Regions from separate parts of the Abyssisolibacter fermentans genome, predicted to be linked through region 2. Evidence: a T-box and tRNA genes for the amino acid it is inferred to sense, from the RefSeq annotation. Region 2 holds a T-box; the other holds one or more tRNA genes.
The links. The T-box of region 2 lies ahead of lysS (lysine--tRNA ligase). A T-box ahead of a tRNA ligase gene usually reads a tRNA of that ligase, here a tRNA-Lys.

Region 1 (7,829 bases), on a different contig from region 2:
TGTTAAGGTGCGATAGAAAGTTTATTGCTTCGATAGACGCAGAGTTTTATTTGAAGCATTGATGTCTTATTTGATAAACTTTTTAATTAGTTTAAAGATTTGATGGGGATGATAAAATGGACGTTACAAATGATATGCTAAAAATTCCACCTAATAACCTAGAAGCAGAGCAGTCTGTTTTAGGTGCTATGATTTTAGATAAGGACGCATTGATAACAGCAATAGAACGGTTGAGTGGAGATGATTTTTACAAAGAAGCGAATAAGGAAATATTTGAATCAATATATAGCTTATATAATAAAAATGAGCCAGTAGACTTAATAACTTTAGCAGAAGAATTAACTAAGAGAGATATATTAGAAGCAGTTGGTGGTATAACTTATTTAGCTAATTTAGCAGACGGAGTATCTACGACTGCAAATATAAAAATTTATTGTGAAATTGTTGAAGAAAAGTCTATACTTAGAAGGCTTATAAAAGCATCTAATGAAATTATTGCTGAAGGATATAAGGACGAGCTAGAGTTAGATAATATAATAGATCAAGCAGAAAAGAGAATATTTGATATAACTCAAAGAAAAAGCAGTGAAGGTTTTATAACTATTAATAAAGCTCTTATGGATACACTAAATAAAATAGAAGAAATGTCTCAAACAGGTGGAGGAATAACTGGTTTACCTACAGGGTTTGTAGACTTGGATAGAAAAACATCAGGTTTGCAAAAATCAGATTTAATATTAGTAGCAGCTAGACCTTCTATGGGTAAGTCAGCTTTTACTGTTAATGTAGCACAAAATTGTGCGTTAAGATATGGTGCTTCAGTAGCTATATTTAGTCTGGAGATGTCTATAGGACAAATAGTTCAACGTATGCTAAGTGCAGAATCCCATGTAGAGTTACAAAAAATCATATCTGGTGACTTAAATGATGAAGAATGGAGTAGATTAGGCAGATCAATGGGACCATTAGGATCAGCAAAAATATTTATTGATGATACTGCTGGAATTACACTTAATGATATGAAGGCTAAATGTAGAAAACTAAAGATAGAACAAGGATTAGATTTAGTTATGATAGATTATCTTCAGTTAATGAATGGTGATGGCAGATCTGAAAATAGGCAACAAGAAATATCAGCAATATCTAGAGGACTAAAAGGTATGGCTAGAGAATTGGATATTCCTATAATTGCATTATCACAATTATCTCGTGCTCCAGAGTTAAGAGCAGATCATAGACCTATATTATCAGATCTAAGAGAATCAGGTGCTATAGAGCAAGATGCGGATGTTGTTATGATGCTATACAGAGATGAATATTATAATAAAGATACAGAGAAAAAAAATATTGGAGAAATCATTATTACAAAACAACGTAATGGTCCTACGGGAACAGTTGATTTAGTATTCATGGGTAAATACACTAAGTTTTTAAATATGGAGAGACCTAGTTAGATAAAAATAATAGTTTTTTTAAAACATATCAACTAGGGTTTAAAGATTAGGTAATAGGGTATAACTAACTTTGTATAGAAAAAGTTAGGAGGAGTATAAATGAATAATAGAATTCTTAACATAAAAAAGGATGTTAAGTGGATAGGTGTATTAGATCCTTCTTTAGTAACATTCGATGTTGTAATGGAAACTAAATATGGAACAACGTATAACTCTTATTTCATTGATGCTGATAAAAAAACTATAGTTGAAACAAGCAAAGAAACTTTTAAAGATGAATACATTCAAAAAGTAAAAAAGGTAGTAAATCCAGATGATATAGAATATATTGTTTTAGATCACACAGAACCTGATCATTCTAGCAATCTTAAACATTTATTAAGGATAGCGCCTAACGCGACTGTAGTCGCTTCAAAATCAGCTATAAATTTTTTAAAATACATGGTTGATATTGACTTTAAGTATAAAATAGTAAAAGATGGAGATACATTAGATTTAGGGAATAAAACTTTAAAATTTATATCAGCACCTTTTTTGCATTGGCCAGATTCAATGTATACTTATTTAATAGAAGATAAAGTGTTATTTACGTGTGATTCATTTGGATGTCATTTTTGTGACGAGAGGATGTTTGATGACTTAGTAGATAATTTTGATGAAGCATTTAAATATTATTTTGATGTAATTTTAAAACCATTTAGTAACTATATGCTTAGTGCTATAGATAAAATAAAAGATTTAGATATAGAAGTTATATGTCCAGGGCATGGACCAATACTAAGATCAAAACCACAAAAGTATATTCAGATGTCTAAAGACCTTTGTAGAGTAAAGGAAAAATTAAAGCAACATAAAATTTTTATACCATATGTATCAGCATATGGATATACTGGGAAAATGGCACAAGAAATTGCTAATGAAATAAAAATTGTTGATAATAATATAGAAGTAGATGTTTGTGATATTGAAAATATAGATTTATTTGAGCTAGAAGAAAAAATCGAAACTTCAACAGCTTTGTTAATCGGATGCCCAACAATAAATCAAAATATACTCCTTCCAATATATAAATTATTTGCAGTACTAAATCCTATTACAAATAGAAGTAAAGCTGCTGCAGCATTTGGTTCATACGGCTGGAGTGGAGAAGCAATAAATATAATGGAAGATAACCTAAAGAATCACAAGCTTAAGATAGCAGTACCGGGGCTAAAGGCTGCTTTTTTACCAAATGAAAATTCTTTAGAAAAATGTAGAATATTTGCTAAAGATTTTGTGGATTTTTTAAAAAAATAATCACAGGTAATTTGTGTTGAAAATGTGGATAAATTTTATGTTATTTTGAACTTATAAAAATAAATATTAATGTTTTTTAAAACAGTGTATTTTACAGGGATAAAAAATCATGTGCTTTTTTGAAAAAAAAAGAGCACTTTTTTTATCCACAAAAACAGAGGATAACTTGTGGATAAGTTGTGAGTGTAACAATTTAAAAATTAAAATACTTAGCTCAAGACTAGTTAAATCAACGAATTCAATAAAAATAAAAATAGACTAAATTGTTTCTTAAATTGTGGATATTATAATTATAAATAGTTTATTTAAAAAAAATATTCATACGAATATTTTGAGATGTATCAATATAATAATTCGTATTTAATTGACTTTTTTATTATATTTTGATATTATGAGAAAGGGAATGTTCGCTTTAGAATCAATATAAATATTTCATATAATTTATTAAAAATAATTAAATCTGATTATTTATACAACGTTGAGTAATATGCTGTAAGTCCTTAATTATAAAAAACCTAAAATTTAGTTTAGTGTGGATGGTTTATCCAGACGTAACCATAAGGATGCAATATAATATTTAATTTACTATGAATAATCTAGGTTAAAATAAAGGAGAGATGAATATGTCTACTCTTGTTGTTTTAGGAGCTCAATGGGGAGATGAAGGAAAAGGTAAAATAACAGATTACTTATCAAAAAAAGCAGATGTTGTAGTAAGATACCAAGGTGGAGACAATGCTGGTCACACAGTAGAAATTGGAGATAAGAAGTACAAATTACACTTAATACCATCTGGCATTTTTTATGAAGACAAAACTTCAGTTATAGGAAATGGAGTAGTTGTGAATCCTAAATCTTTATTAAAAGAAATTAAGTATTTAAATGACTTAGGAATAAAAACAGATAATTTAAAAATCAGCGACAGAGCACATATAATTTTTCCATATCATTTAAAACTTGATGAATTAGAGGAAAAAAAGAGAGGCAAACAAAAAATAGGTACTACAGTAAAAGGAATAGGACCTTGTTATAAAGATAAGGTTGAGAGAAGTGGTATCAGAATGTGTGATATATTCTTCAAAGAATATTTTGAAGATAAGCTAAGAAGTAATATTAAAGCTAAAAACGAAATAATAGAAAAACTATATAATGAAGAACCTTTAAACGAAGACGAAATTGTAAAAGAGTATTTAGAATATGCTGAGGTTATTAAACCTTATATAATTAATACTACTGCATTTATTAATAAAAGTGTTAAACAGGGTAAAAAAGTTCTATTTGAAGGAGCTCAAGGGACACTATTAGATATTGATTATGGAACATATCCATTTCTAACATCTTCTCATCCGATATCAGGTGGTGTAGCGATTGGTTCAGGAATAAGTCCATTCGATTTAAAAAAGGCAATAGGAGTTGTAAAGGCATATACAACCAGAGTTGGAAAAGGACCTTTCCCAACAGAACTTTTTGATGAGACTGGTGATTGGATAAGGGAAAGAGGTTTCGAATACGGAACAACAACCGGAAGAGCTAGAAGATGTGGTTGGTTAGATATAGTTATGTTAAAATATTCTTGTGCTATTAATGGTTTTTCAGGAATAGCTTTAACAAAACTTGATACATTAGCTGATTTAAAAGAATTGAAAATATGTACAAAATATAAATTAAACGATAAATACATTGAAGATTTTCCAGCAAGTTTAAATTTATTAGCTCAATGTGAGCCAGTATATGAGACGCTACAAGGCTGGAAGCTTGAAGAAATTGAGGGAGTTAGAACTTATGATGAACTTCCTGAAAATGCTAAGAAGTATATAGAGAAGATTGAAGAACTAACAGAAACAAAAATTCAGTTAGTATCTATAGGTCCAAAGAGAAGTGAGACAATAATAAGAGAAGAAATATTATAACAAGGCTCAAGATATCCCCCAACTTCTATAGGTGGCGGGTACCGAATAGATTTAACAAGCGGTGTGTATATTTTCCGCCTCGTTGAAACGGTGTGTTGCAATTACTATGTAATTGCTTCCGTTGTTATAACATACAAAAACCAGCAATTTTCAATGCTGGTTTTTATATTCTCATAAAAATTTTTTGATAAAACCAAAATACTAAGATTTACATATATTAGATATAATATAGATTATTTCGACTATTTACAAAGAATTTAAGGTGTTTTAATTAAAATATATATTTTTTAAGAAAAACTGTTGACATAATAATAGCTATCATGTAAAATACTAAGAGTAGTCATTCGACCCATTAGCTCAGTTGGCAGAGCACCTGACTTTTAATCAGGGTGTCCGGCGTTCGAGTCGCCGATGGGTCACCATTTTTAAGGCCCTATGGTCAAGCGGTTAAGACACCGCCCTTTCACGGCGGTAACCCGGGTTCGAGTCCCGGTAGGGTCACCAAATTCAAATAAGTTAAGGGCGCATAGCTCAGTTGGGAGAGCACCTGCCTTACAAGCAGGGGGTCATAGGTTCGAGCCCTATTGTGCCCACCATAAAAAAATCAGCAATTATTTGCTGATTTTTTTAATCTATATAATTAGAAATTTAAAACTGTTGATAAATTATATTTTTTCAATAAAACATTAATATTAATCTATTCTTCCCATCTTAAATCGTTACCATAAAATTTTAGCTCAATAAATTTACCAAATATTCTTGAAAAGAATCTATCAGAATACATTTGAGAAAGTTCTCTAGGATGATGGTTAGTAGATATAATAGTTTTTTTACCAGTAATTAATCTAGAATTTAATATATTGAAAATTTCAGTATTAGTAAAAGCTGTAGTTAATTCAGTGCCTAAATCATCTATAATTAATAAATCAGCATTAAATAATAAATTATAAGCTAGTTGATATGAATTGTCTTTGGCATTATCTTTAAACTTATATGTTCTAATAATATCTAAAATTTTAAATGCAGTTTGATATAAGACTATTTTACCCTTATCAAGTAAGCTTTTAGCTATACAATTACACATAAATGTTTTACCTAAGCCTGTAGTACCATAAAAAAGTAAATTCTCTTCATTGTCTACATCAAAATTAATAACAAAGCCTTCACATACATTTGCTACGAATTTCATATTTTCTTTTGGAGTAAGTTGTTCATCTTCATAAATTTCATCAGAAAACAAATCAATATTAAAGGTTTGAAAATTTTCTTTAGAAAGTATATGCTCTAAATTAGACATCTTATAAGCAATACTAATAAGTGCTTGTTTAAAGCAGCTACACTTTTGGCCGTTTTCGGTATATCCTGTATCCTTACATTTTTCACAATCATATTCTATATCTGTATAGTTAATTGGAATATTGTTTTCTGTCATTAGTATAGCTTTTTCTTGTTTTAATTTTTTAGTTTTTAATTTTAATTCTTCTAGTTCATTTTCAAGATTAGCTGAGTTTTTTAGAATTTCCTTTGATGTTAATATACCTAGTGAAGTAATTTCTTTATTTATTTCTTTAATTCTAGGTACTAGTGAATAAACCTCTTGAATTCTTTTGTTTTGCTCATATTTTTTTCTATCCAATTTTAATTCATAATTTCTTAATATTTCTTTTATAATTTGTTCATTCATAAATATTTACCCTCCCTTATACATTATTTTTGTATAAGTTGTTTAGACCTTTTTGTTGAAGTTTTTTTTGTAAATTTTTATTTAGCTTTTCTTCAAGCTCTTTGTCAGAATATTTTGTAGTTGTATGTTTAAAATTATGAAACTTTGTTTTAAACATATCTTTTTTAATATTTGAATTAGGAGAGCTTTGTTTATTCTGTTTAGTAGTTCTTTTTTCATTAAATTGTTTTTGGTTATTTTCAACAGCTTCAACTGTTTTTAAATTGGTTTTATGCCATTTAGTTAGTATACCATCTAAATATCTAAAATTTGGTTCTGCAATTTTAAGAGTTTCATTACATGCTATCAATATAACATCTAAGCTGAAATTCCATTCATCAACCCATTTGTTAATAAGGTTTTTAATAGGAGTTGAAAAATTACCTTTAAAGCCAATAGCCTCTTTTATTTGATTGTATAACTTATATCTAGTGTCATTTGATTCTAAATAGGCATTTAAGTTATCTATAGTTGTAAGTTTTAAATCATACCAATTTTTAAGAATGCCTTGCACATAATTTAAACTTTTTATATTCCTTTTTTCCTTAGCAAATTCAAATGCTTTTACAATTATATCAGTACTCATATTATAATTATATATCCATTCTAATATTTTTTTATATTCATTAGGTACTAATGTACGTCCTATTATATCCGTTATATTATTAAACATATTATTTACAGCGGGTGAATTTTTTAATTCTACTATATCTGATGGAGTACAAGTATAATTTGTTTTAGAAGTATCAGTTTGAGCAGGCTTTATAATCTTGTCTATATATAATTGTTTTAAGTTAACAAACTCAACAGTATAATTATTATCATTAGAGTCAGCAGTATAGTGTTTTTTTATTATACCCTTTTCTTCCCAAAAGTCCCAAGCTTTTAATACATCATCCAAACTAGTTCTTAAATTTTTTGCAATTGTTTGATTAGATACTATTATATTGTTATCCTTATTGTTTGCATATTTAAAGCCAAGTAAATAAACTTTAACATCAGTGCCATTTGCCATTGGCATAAAATCGTCTATGAATATATTTTCAACTGTAGTATTTCCTAAATCTATTTCAGTTGTACCTAAAAAGAAATTCAATTAAATCCACCTTCCACTTAGTAACATTCTTTAATATATTATAACATACAGCACGTAATGTTTTATGTAGTGTTTAATAAATTTAATAATACCTTAAATTAGATGTTTTTAAAATATTTGAGCCAAAAAGGTATTAATTTAATAAAAAATGAAGAAAATAATAAATGAATGTAAATAAAATTGAAAACAAATAAAATATGAAGAGAATTCTGTAAAATGCTTAGAGTTGCAAAACATGATAATTATGATATAATAGAATATGAGATTGTATTACGAAAATATTACAAAGATGTTACATGCATATTACTAAATAAGCAAAGGTAAAAAAATATAGGAGAGATTTTTTATGA
Region 2 (7,829 bases):
ATTTTATAACCATCATAATTATAGTATTCTTTTATTGTTATATATTTAAGGAATTCATTTATTATATATGAATTTCCGCCAGAGCAACTAGATATATCAACAATTATAGTGTTTATTTTATTTAAATTGATATTATAAAAAAAACAAGATAATATTCTTAAATTATTGCTGTTATATAGCATATTATTTATTTTTAATACTGCATAATCTTTTTCTATTTTGTAGCTATTTTTGAAGGTGTAATCATTTAAAGGACAATAATCTATATTTAAATTTATATCTACTGCTTCTATTTCATTGTTATTTTTTTTAATAGTTATTTTGGTGTTTTTTCCTAAATTTAAATAATCAAAATAAACGTCCGTAAATAATAATTGTTGAATCCGATAATTCAAAAAATAAATATTATCCGCTGATATATATTTTGTCATATTTTTGATTATTTCGGCTGTTTTCATGCTTCCTATCTGAATTATTTCATCACCTTTTTCTAACAGAGGATATGTTTTGCTTGGTTTACTAATATATATTTTGTTATTATAGCATGAAATTTTAAAATCAACTGATTTATACTTCTTTTCTAAGTCATTAAGCGAAGTATGTCCATCATCTATTCTTGCTAAAAGCATAGAAATTGTTTTTGCAATATCTTTATCGAAATAACTTTTTAAGTATATTTCATCAAAAACCTTTTTATTTGCATCCCAAAATTCTTCAGTACATTTTGGATGGTTGTCCATAATAAAGTTCTTATAAACATCTAATTCCTTAGTATAGTTATGATAGTCGTTTATGAAAAATATTAAAGCTATTAGGATTATGCTAATACTTAAAATTAGATAAATCTTTTTTAAAACTTTTATTTTCATTGTTATCCCCTTTAATATTTGGTATTTTTATAATAAATAATATTAAATAGAAATTTATTATACTTATAACAAATTCTATTATATACGATATGAATCCTTTTTTAATTATTAACTTTTTCTTAATAACTCATTTCTTTTAAAATAAAATCCAAATTCTGAACATTACTGTACATATTACAAAACACATCTCCTACTTTTTCAATTCTATTTATTATATTATGCAAATTAAAATCATGTATATCAATTCCACTTTCTAGTTCTTGCCATAAAACAGGTGTTGCTATTAGTCCATCTTTTACTGCTCGTGGGGAGTATGGTGTTATTATTGTTTTTCCTTTCCACATCTGTAGATAATCAAAGTACAATTTTTTATTTCTGTTTTTTACCAATCTCTCTATTGTTATTTTATCTTTGTATTTTTGTGAAAAATATATGCCGAAGAATTCATTTATTTTCCTTGCTTCTTCATATGAATACTTTCCGCCAACAGGTATGTATATTTGTATTCCAGTTGCTCCAGATGTTTTTGCATAGCTTTTTATATTAAGACTTAATAATGTTTCATGTATTAATAGAGCGACCTCTACTACTTGTGTGAAGGTTTGTCCTTTTGAAGGGTCCAAATCGAATATTAAGCTACATGGATTATTAGGCTTATCTTTTGTATTGAAGCTTGTATGAAATTCTAATGCTGCCTGATTGCCCATCCACATTAGGATATCTATATTGTCTAAGGAATGCTCTACCCAGTCTGGAGCGTAGTTTGGAAGATTCTTCTGATAGAAGCTTTTCTCTTCTACTCCATCAGGATATCTTATTACGGTCAAATCTCTGTTTTTAGCATATTTTAAAATGTATGACGATAGCTTATATAGTATTGTGATATAATCAATTTTTCTTATATTTAGTTTTGACCACATTATTTTATTAGGGTTAGTTATATCTATGTTTCTCATATGCTGTATTCCTTTCCTGTAGCTTTTTGTGCATTTATATCGCTAAATCCAATTATTTGAGGATGTCTTAATTTACCGCTGTTAGTCCATTCAAAGAACTCAATCCAACATGTTAATATGGGTTTAATAAACACGTTAGTCTTGCTGTCTTTTAGATTAATAAAAGGATTCTTATCGATTTTTAATAATTCTAAATTTTGTTTCAAAGTGTATAGATCATTTTGCGAAAGTCCCAAGGAAGCGTTACCTATGTATATAAGCCCATTATCTTTAAAAATTCCAAGTAGTAGTGACTTTATTGAATTATTTTCGATGCTTACACCACTTACTACTGCTAAAATTTTCTTTTTTACTTTAATTTTGTACCAATAATTATGTTTTTTTAGAGGTACATATGGACTGTTTTTTTTCTTTGATACTATCCCTTCAAAGCCATATTCCTTAACTTTATCAAAAAGCAGCTTTCCATCATCATAATAATCACTATAAAAAAAATTATTGTTAATACTGATACTATCTTTTAGAATATTCTTTCTTTCAATTAGAGGAAAGTTTAATAAATCTTTGTCATTATAATTCAGAATATCAAACATAACATAAGTTAATGGATATTTTGATATGTTTTGTTTTATTTTTTTTTCTGATTTGCTTCTGGATCTTATTAATACATCATGAAATGAATGACTTTTTTCGTTCCAAACGGTTAATTCGCCATCAATTATTGCTGAATTACCTTTAAAGATTTTTTTAAAGCCTTTTATTTCAGGAAAGCTTGCTAGACATTCATTACCTTTTTTAGAGTATAATTTAAAATTAATTTTATCATAGTATAAAATGCCTCTTATTCCATCAAATTTTATTTCATGTATCCATTCAGTACCTTTTGGAATAGCTGTAGCTTTAATAGGTTCCATAGGTGCAATGTTTTTCATTAATTAGCTTGCTCCTTTTGTTTTTTTAGCAGTAACTTTCTTTGTTTTTTTCTTAGTCTCTTTTTTCTTATCTTTTAAGCTGGCTTGTAGTGCAGACATTAAATCTACAACATTATGAGCAGTAGGTTTTGGTGCTGTTTTAATAGTTTCAGCTCCTTGTATCTTATTTTCTATAATTTCTTGTAATGCTTCTCTATAATCATCTTTATAGTTTTCAGGTTTAAACTCTGTAGTTAATTGCTTAATTAGTTGCTTGGCTATATCTAATTCTTTTTCATTGACATCTGTATTCTCAGGAAGATTAGGTATATTATTAATAGCTCTAACTTCATCAGGGTAGAATATTGTTTCTAGAACTAAGGTGTTTTTATATACTCTGAGTGCCGCTAGTGATTGTTTGTTTCTAATTGTTATTTTTGCTAAGGCTATCTTACCTGTATCATTCATAGCTTTTCTTAGTAAATTATAAGCTTTGCCCCCCGTTTGTTGTGGTGATAAATAATAAGATTTATCATAATATATTGGGTCTATTTCACTAAGATTTACAAAATCTATTATGTCAATTGCCCTGTCTAAAACCTCAGCCTTAGCGGATTCAAAATCTTCTTCATTCATTATTACAAAATGTCCTTTTTCATACTCGAAGCCTCTAATAATTTCATCTTCCTTTATTTCTCGACCACATGTTTCACAATATTTTTTATACTTAACAGGAGTATGACATTCTTTATGTAAATATCTAAAGCGTATATCTTTATTTTCAGTAGCTGTAAACATTTTGATAGGAATATTGACTAATCCAAAGCTTATAGAACCTTTCCACATAGTATGCATGAAAATTCTCCTTTCAATTAGTTATTTGATTTAATAGTATAATTTCCTATGTGCAAAAAAAAATACTTTCTTTTAGTAAACTAAAAGAAAGTAAATAAAAATTTTGATTTATCTTTTAACTAATGGAAAAGCTATAACGTCTTTTATTGAATAAGTATTTGTCAAGAACATTATCATCCTATCTATGCCTATACCAAGTCCACCGGCTGGTGGCATTCCAATATCTAAAGCTTTTGCAAATTCTTCATCCATTGGACTTGCTGTTTCAAATCCTGCTCTTAATTTTTTAGCTTGATCATTTAGAAGTATTCTCTGAGCTAATGGATCATTTAATTCAGAATAAGCATTCCCTAGTTCAACTCCATATGCATATGGTTCAAATCGTTCTATTAATTCATTATTTTGCCTATGGGTTTTGCATAATGGGGATGAATCTTTCGGAAAATCGATAACAAAAGTTGGTTGAATTAATCCATCTACACAATTATCATCAAACAAAGACATAATTAAATCGCTTTTAGATAATTCTTCTAAAGATAATTCTTCATTTATTGATATATTTTTTTCTTTAATTATTTTAACTATTTCTTTTTTAGATAAATTTTCTATAGATATATCTAAATTCTCCTTTATTAAATCACACATACTTGCTCTTCTCCATGGCACTTTAAAATCAATACTTATGCCATTATATGATATTTTAGTACTACCAAGTACTTTAGTGAATACATATTCATATAATTGTTCCATTAAAGCCATCATGTCATTATAGTCAGCATAAGCCATGTAACATTCAAAAAGCGTAAATTCAGGATAGTGAGTTCTATCTATACCCTCATTCCTGAATGATCTTGAAAAGGAATATACTCTTTCAAGTCCTCCAACCATTAATCTTTTTAGATATAGTTCGGGTGATATATTCATAAATACTTCACAATTTAAAGCATTTACATATGTTGAAAAAGGTTTTGCCTCTCCTCCACCATATTTTGTATCTAAAATAGGTGTATCAATCTCAATGAAGCCTTTATTATTTAAATATTCTCTGATTGCTGACATTGCTTTTGCTCTATTGATAAATCTCTTTTTTACTTCTTTATTCATTATCATATCAAGGCTGCGATGTCTTTGCTTAAGATCACTATCTTGCAAGCCATGATATTTTTCAGGAAGAGGTCTTATTGATTTGCTTAATAGTGTTACTTTAAAAGCTCTTAATGTTATTTCATCGGTTTTTGTCTTAAATACATTTCCTTCAACTCCTATTATGTCCCCTATATCAAATAATTTAATAATATTGTACAACTCTAAACCCAAGTTTTTCTTATTAAAATAAACTTGTATATCTCCTTCTTGGTCTCTTAAATTTGCAAAACAAGAACTGCCCATATTACGTAGTAACATTATTCTTCCCGCTATAGAAAAACTATCATTTTCTTTTATATTGTTAAAGTCATTTATTATATCTATAGAATGTGATGTCTTTTTGTAACTGTAAGGATATAAAGATGTATTAAGATCTTTTAATTTTTGTGATTTTTTTATTCTTTCAACTATCATTTCATTTGCATCAGGTATTATTTCTTTCAAATTATTTAAATCATCATATTTCATAGTGATACCACCTTTCTAAAATAGTATTATTAGTAATAAAACAATGAAACTCATATTTTGTTCCATGCTCAATAAAAAAACTCTCACCTCCAAGACATAGTCTTGGGGACGAGAGTATATGCTTCGTGGTACCACCCCAGTTTGCAAATATGTCACCATATTTGCCTCTTCAAGTACGGCAAACTGTTTATATGCGATACTTTATCTCTATAACGGGAGCTCCCGTTGCATGTTACTCTATATAGAGCTAGTGCAAAGCTCAGAGGCTTTTTTCAAAAGAAAATTCTTTACTCCATTCTCAGCAATACGGAGTTTTCTGTAAAAGAATATATCAATTTACTCTTCTCTTCATAGCCTGTAATATTTATATTTAATTGATTATATACTAATATTTACTAAATGTCAATAGTATATCTGATAAAGTTTTAAAAGATAAATTTATTACTAAAATTAATTTCAGAATACTTTTTGTTTATTATCATTAGAAGCAAACATTAACTTTTTTATAAAATAGAAAGGTTCAAGGTAATAAATATAAGCATGGATAATTTATACATTTACAAATTTATATGTTATAATTATTATAATACAAATAAATTGATATGGAGAGAATAAAATGAAGAGGTATTTGAAAATATTTTCATTTGGTTTAATTGAACTATTTTCTTATATATTTTTGAGAGACCAAATGAAATATATAGGATTAAGTAATTTTTTTGTATTTTGGACTTTAATTTCATTAACTTTACCCATATATATTTTTTTTATCAAATCTACACCATTATATAATAGAGCAGTAATGCATTATCAAAATGTTAATTTAGTAAAAAATCCTGAAGATGTGGCACATAGCGTAGGTATAGTAAATACATTTTCAAAAGCAATAAAAATTAAACAAATAATAGTTAATAAAAAAGTATATATAATATTTCTAATCTATTTTTTTATTAACGGTATAGCATATTTAATAACATTAAGAGCTTAGTTGTATTCACATCTTTTTTTACAAGAAGAACTATATTTTATAATACATTGTTGTATCAAAATCTTCTCTACCAGCGAAAATTTTCTAACGGTCAACTTTTACGCTAAAAATTTTGAAGAGATGTTCATGAAAAGTGATGTATAAAGTAGTAGAATATTAACTTAATTATAATTTTATATAAAAAAGGAAACTATAAAATTAATCATATAATTATTTAAAATAACTTAATAAATACAAAACTATCAGTAATAAGCTAAAATACTATAACCGTGTTTTAATTAAATAGTTTTTTTTCATTTGTGATAAATTGTGTTTATTTTTAACAAAGTATATGTTATCATATTAATGAAAGATTAACAATTATTGTTAAGGAGGGGATTTAATGAAATTTTCAAACAGAATTACTTCCATGCAACAATCTCCAATTAGAAAGTTAGTACCTATTGCAGTGGAAGCCAAAAATAATGGAAAGAAGGTTTACCATCTTAATATAGGTCAGCCCGATATTAAAACTCCATCTTCTTTTTTTGAATCTATAAAGGACTTTAACGAAGATGTTCTTGCTTATAGTTTTTCACAAGGACTTCCTCAGTTAATTGATAGTTTTATAAAGTATTATGCTAAATATAATATTAGATTTGAACAAGATGAGATTTTAATAACAAATGGTGGAAGTGAAGCATTATTGTTTGCTATGATGTCTTTATGTGACAATGGAGATGAAATACTTGTTCCAGAACCTTTTTACACTAATTACAATGGATTTGGTACTATGGCAGGTATTAAGGTAGTTCCTATAACTACTAAAGCCGAAGAAGGATTCCATTTACCCCCAAGGCAAGAAATACAGAAGTTAATCACACCAAAAACTAAAGCAATATTAATATCTAATCCTGGTAATCCTACTGGCTGTATTTATACTATTAAGGAAATGGAAATGCTCAGAGATCTTGCTAAGGAAAACGATTTCTTCATTATTTCAGATGAAGTATACAGAGAATTCGTATATGATGGGTTTGAATATATGAGTTTTGCTGAGTTTGAAGATATTGCTGATAGAGTTATTATAACTGACAGTGTATCTAAGCGTTACAGTGCATGTGGAGCTAGAATTGGTTCTGTTGCAAGTAAAAACAAAGATTTAATCAAACAAATACTTAAGCTTTGTCAAAGTAGATTATGTGTTGCTACAGTTGAACAAATTGGAGCTGCTAGTTTAGTAGATGTTCCAGACGATTATTTTAAAGAAGTAGTTGAAGAATACAAGATGAGAAGAGATATTGTTTACAATGCTCTTAATAAAATGGAAGGTGTAAATTGTAAAAAACCTCATGGAGCGTTTTATATAATAGCACAACTTCCAGTTGAAAATGCTGAAGACTTTGTTGTATGGTTATTAAAAGAATTTGATGTTAATAATGAAACTGTAATGTTAGCACCTGCTGAAGGCTTTTATGCATCTAAAGGTCTTGGTAAAAATGAAGTTAGAATGTCATATGTATTGAATCAAGATTCTTTAAAGAGAGCTATGCATATATTAGAGGAAGGATTAAAAGCATATAATAATAGATAAAAATTTTGACCTTGGTATAAAATTTAACCAAGGTCTTTTTATTTTGATATAAAATCTTTTTCTAAA

Region 1: it encodes a tRNA-Lys, which carries the amino acid that the T-box ahead of lysS (lysine--tRNA ligase) is inferred to sense. The anticodon was not compared.

Annotation. Positions count from the first base shown of each region.
Region 1 is NZ_LOHE01000101.1:29,252-37,080, forward strand. It holds gene dnaB (replicative DNA helicase) at 117-1,454, shown strand; gene AYC61_RS18930 (FprA family A-type flavoprotein) at 1,554-2,750, shown strand; gene AYC61_RS18935 (adenylosuccinate synthase) at 3,374-4,660, shown strand; tRNA gene AYC61_RS18940 (tRNA-Lys) at 5,007-5,082, shown strand; tRNA gene AYC61_RS18945 (tRNA-Glu) at 5,090-5,164, shown strand; tRNA gene AYC61_RS18950 (tRNA-Val) at 5,181-5,256, shown strand; gene AYC61_RS18955 (ATP-binding protein) at 5,358-6,344, opposite strand; gene AYC61_RS18960 (DnaD domain-containing protein) at 6,361-7,479, opposite strand; gene AYC61_RS18965 (M23 family metallopeptidase) at 7,826-7,829, shown strand, end outside.
Region 2 is NZ_LOHE01000036.1:37,050-44,878, forward strand. It holds gene AYC61_RS03530 (S41 family peptidase) at 1-869, opposite strand, end outside; gene ligD (non-homologous end-joining DNA ligase) at 989-1,825, opposite strand; gene AYC61_RS03540 (ATP-dependent DNA ligase) at 1,822-2,757, opposite strand; gene ku (non-homologous end joining protein Ku) at 2,761-3,591, opposite strand; gene lysS (lysine--tRNA ligase) at 3,700-5,205, opposite strand; T-box leader at 5,307-5,566, opposite strand; gene AYC61_RS03555 (hypothetical protein) at 5,822-6,190, shown strand; gene AYC61_RS03560 (pyridoxal phosphate-dependent aminotransferase) at 6,573-7,763, shown strand.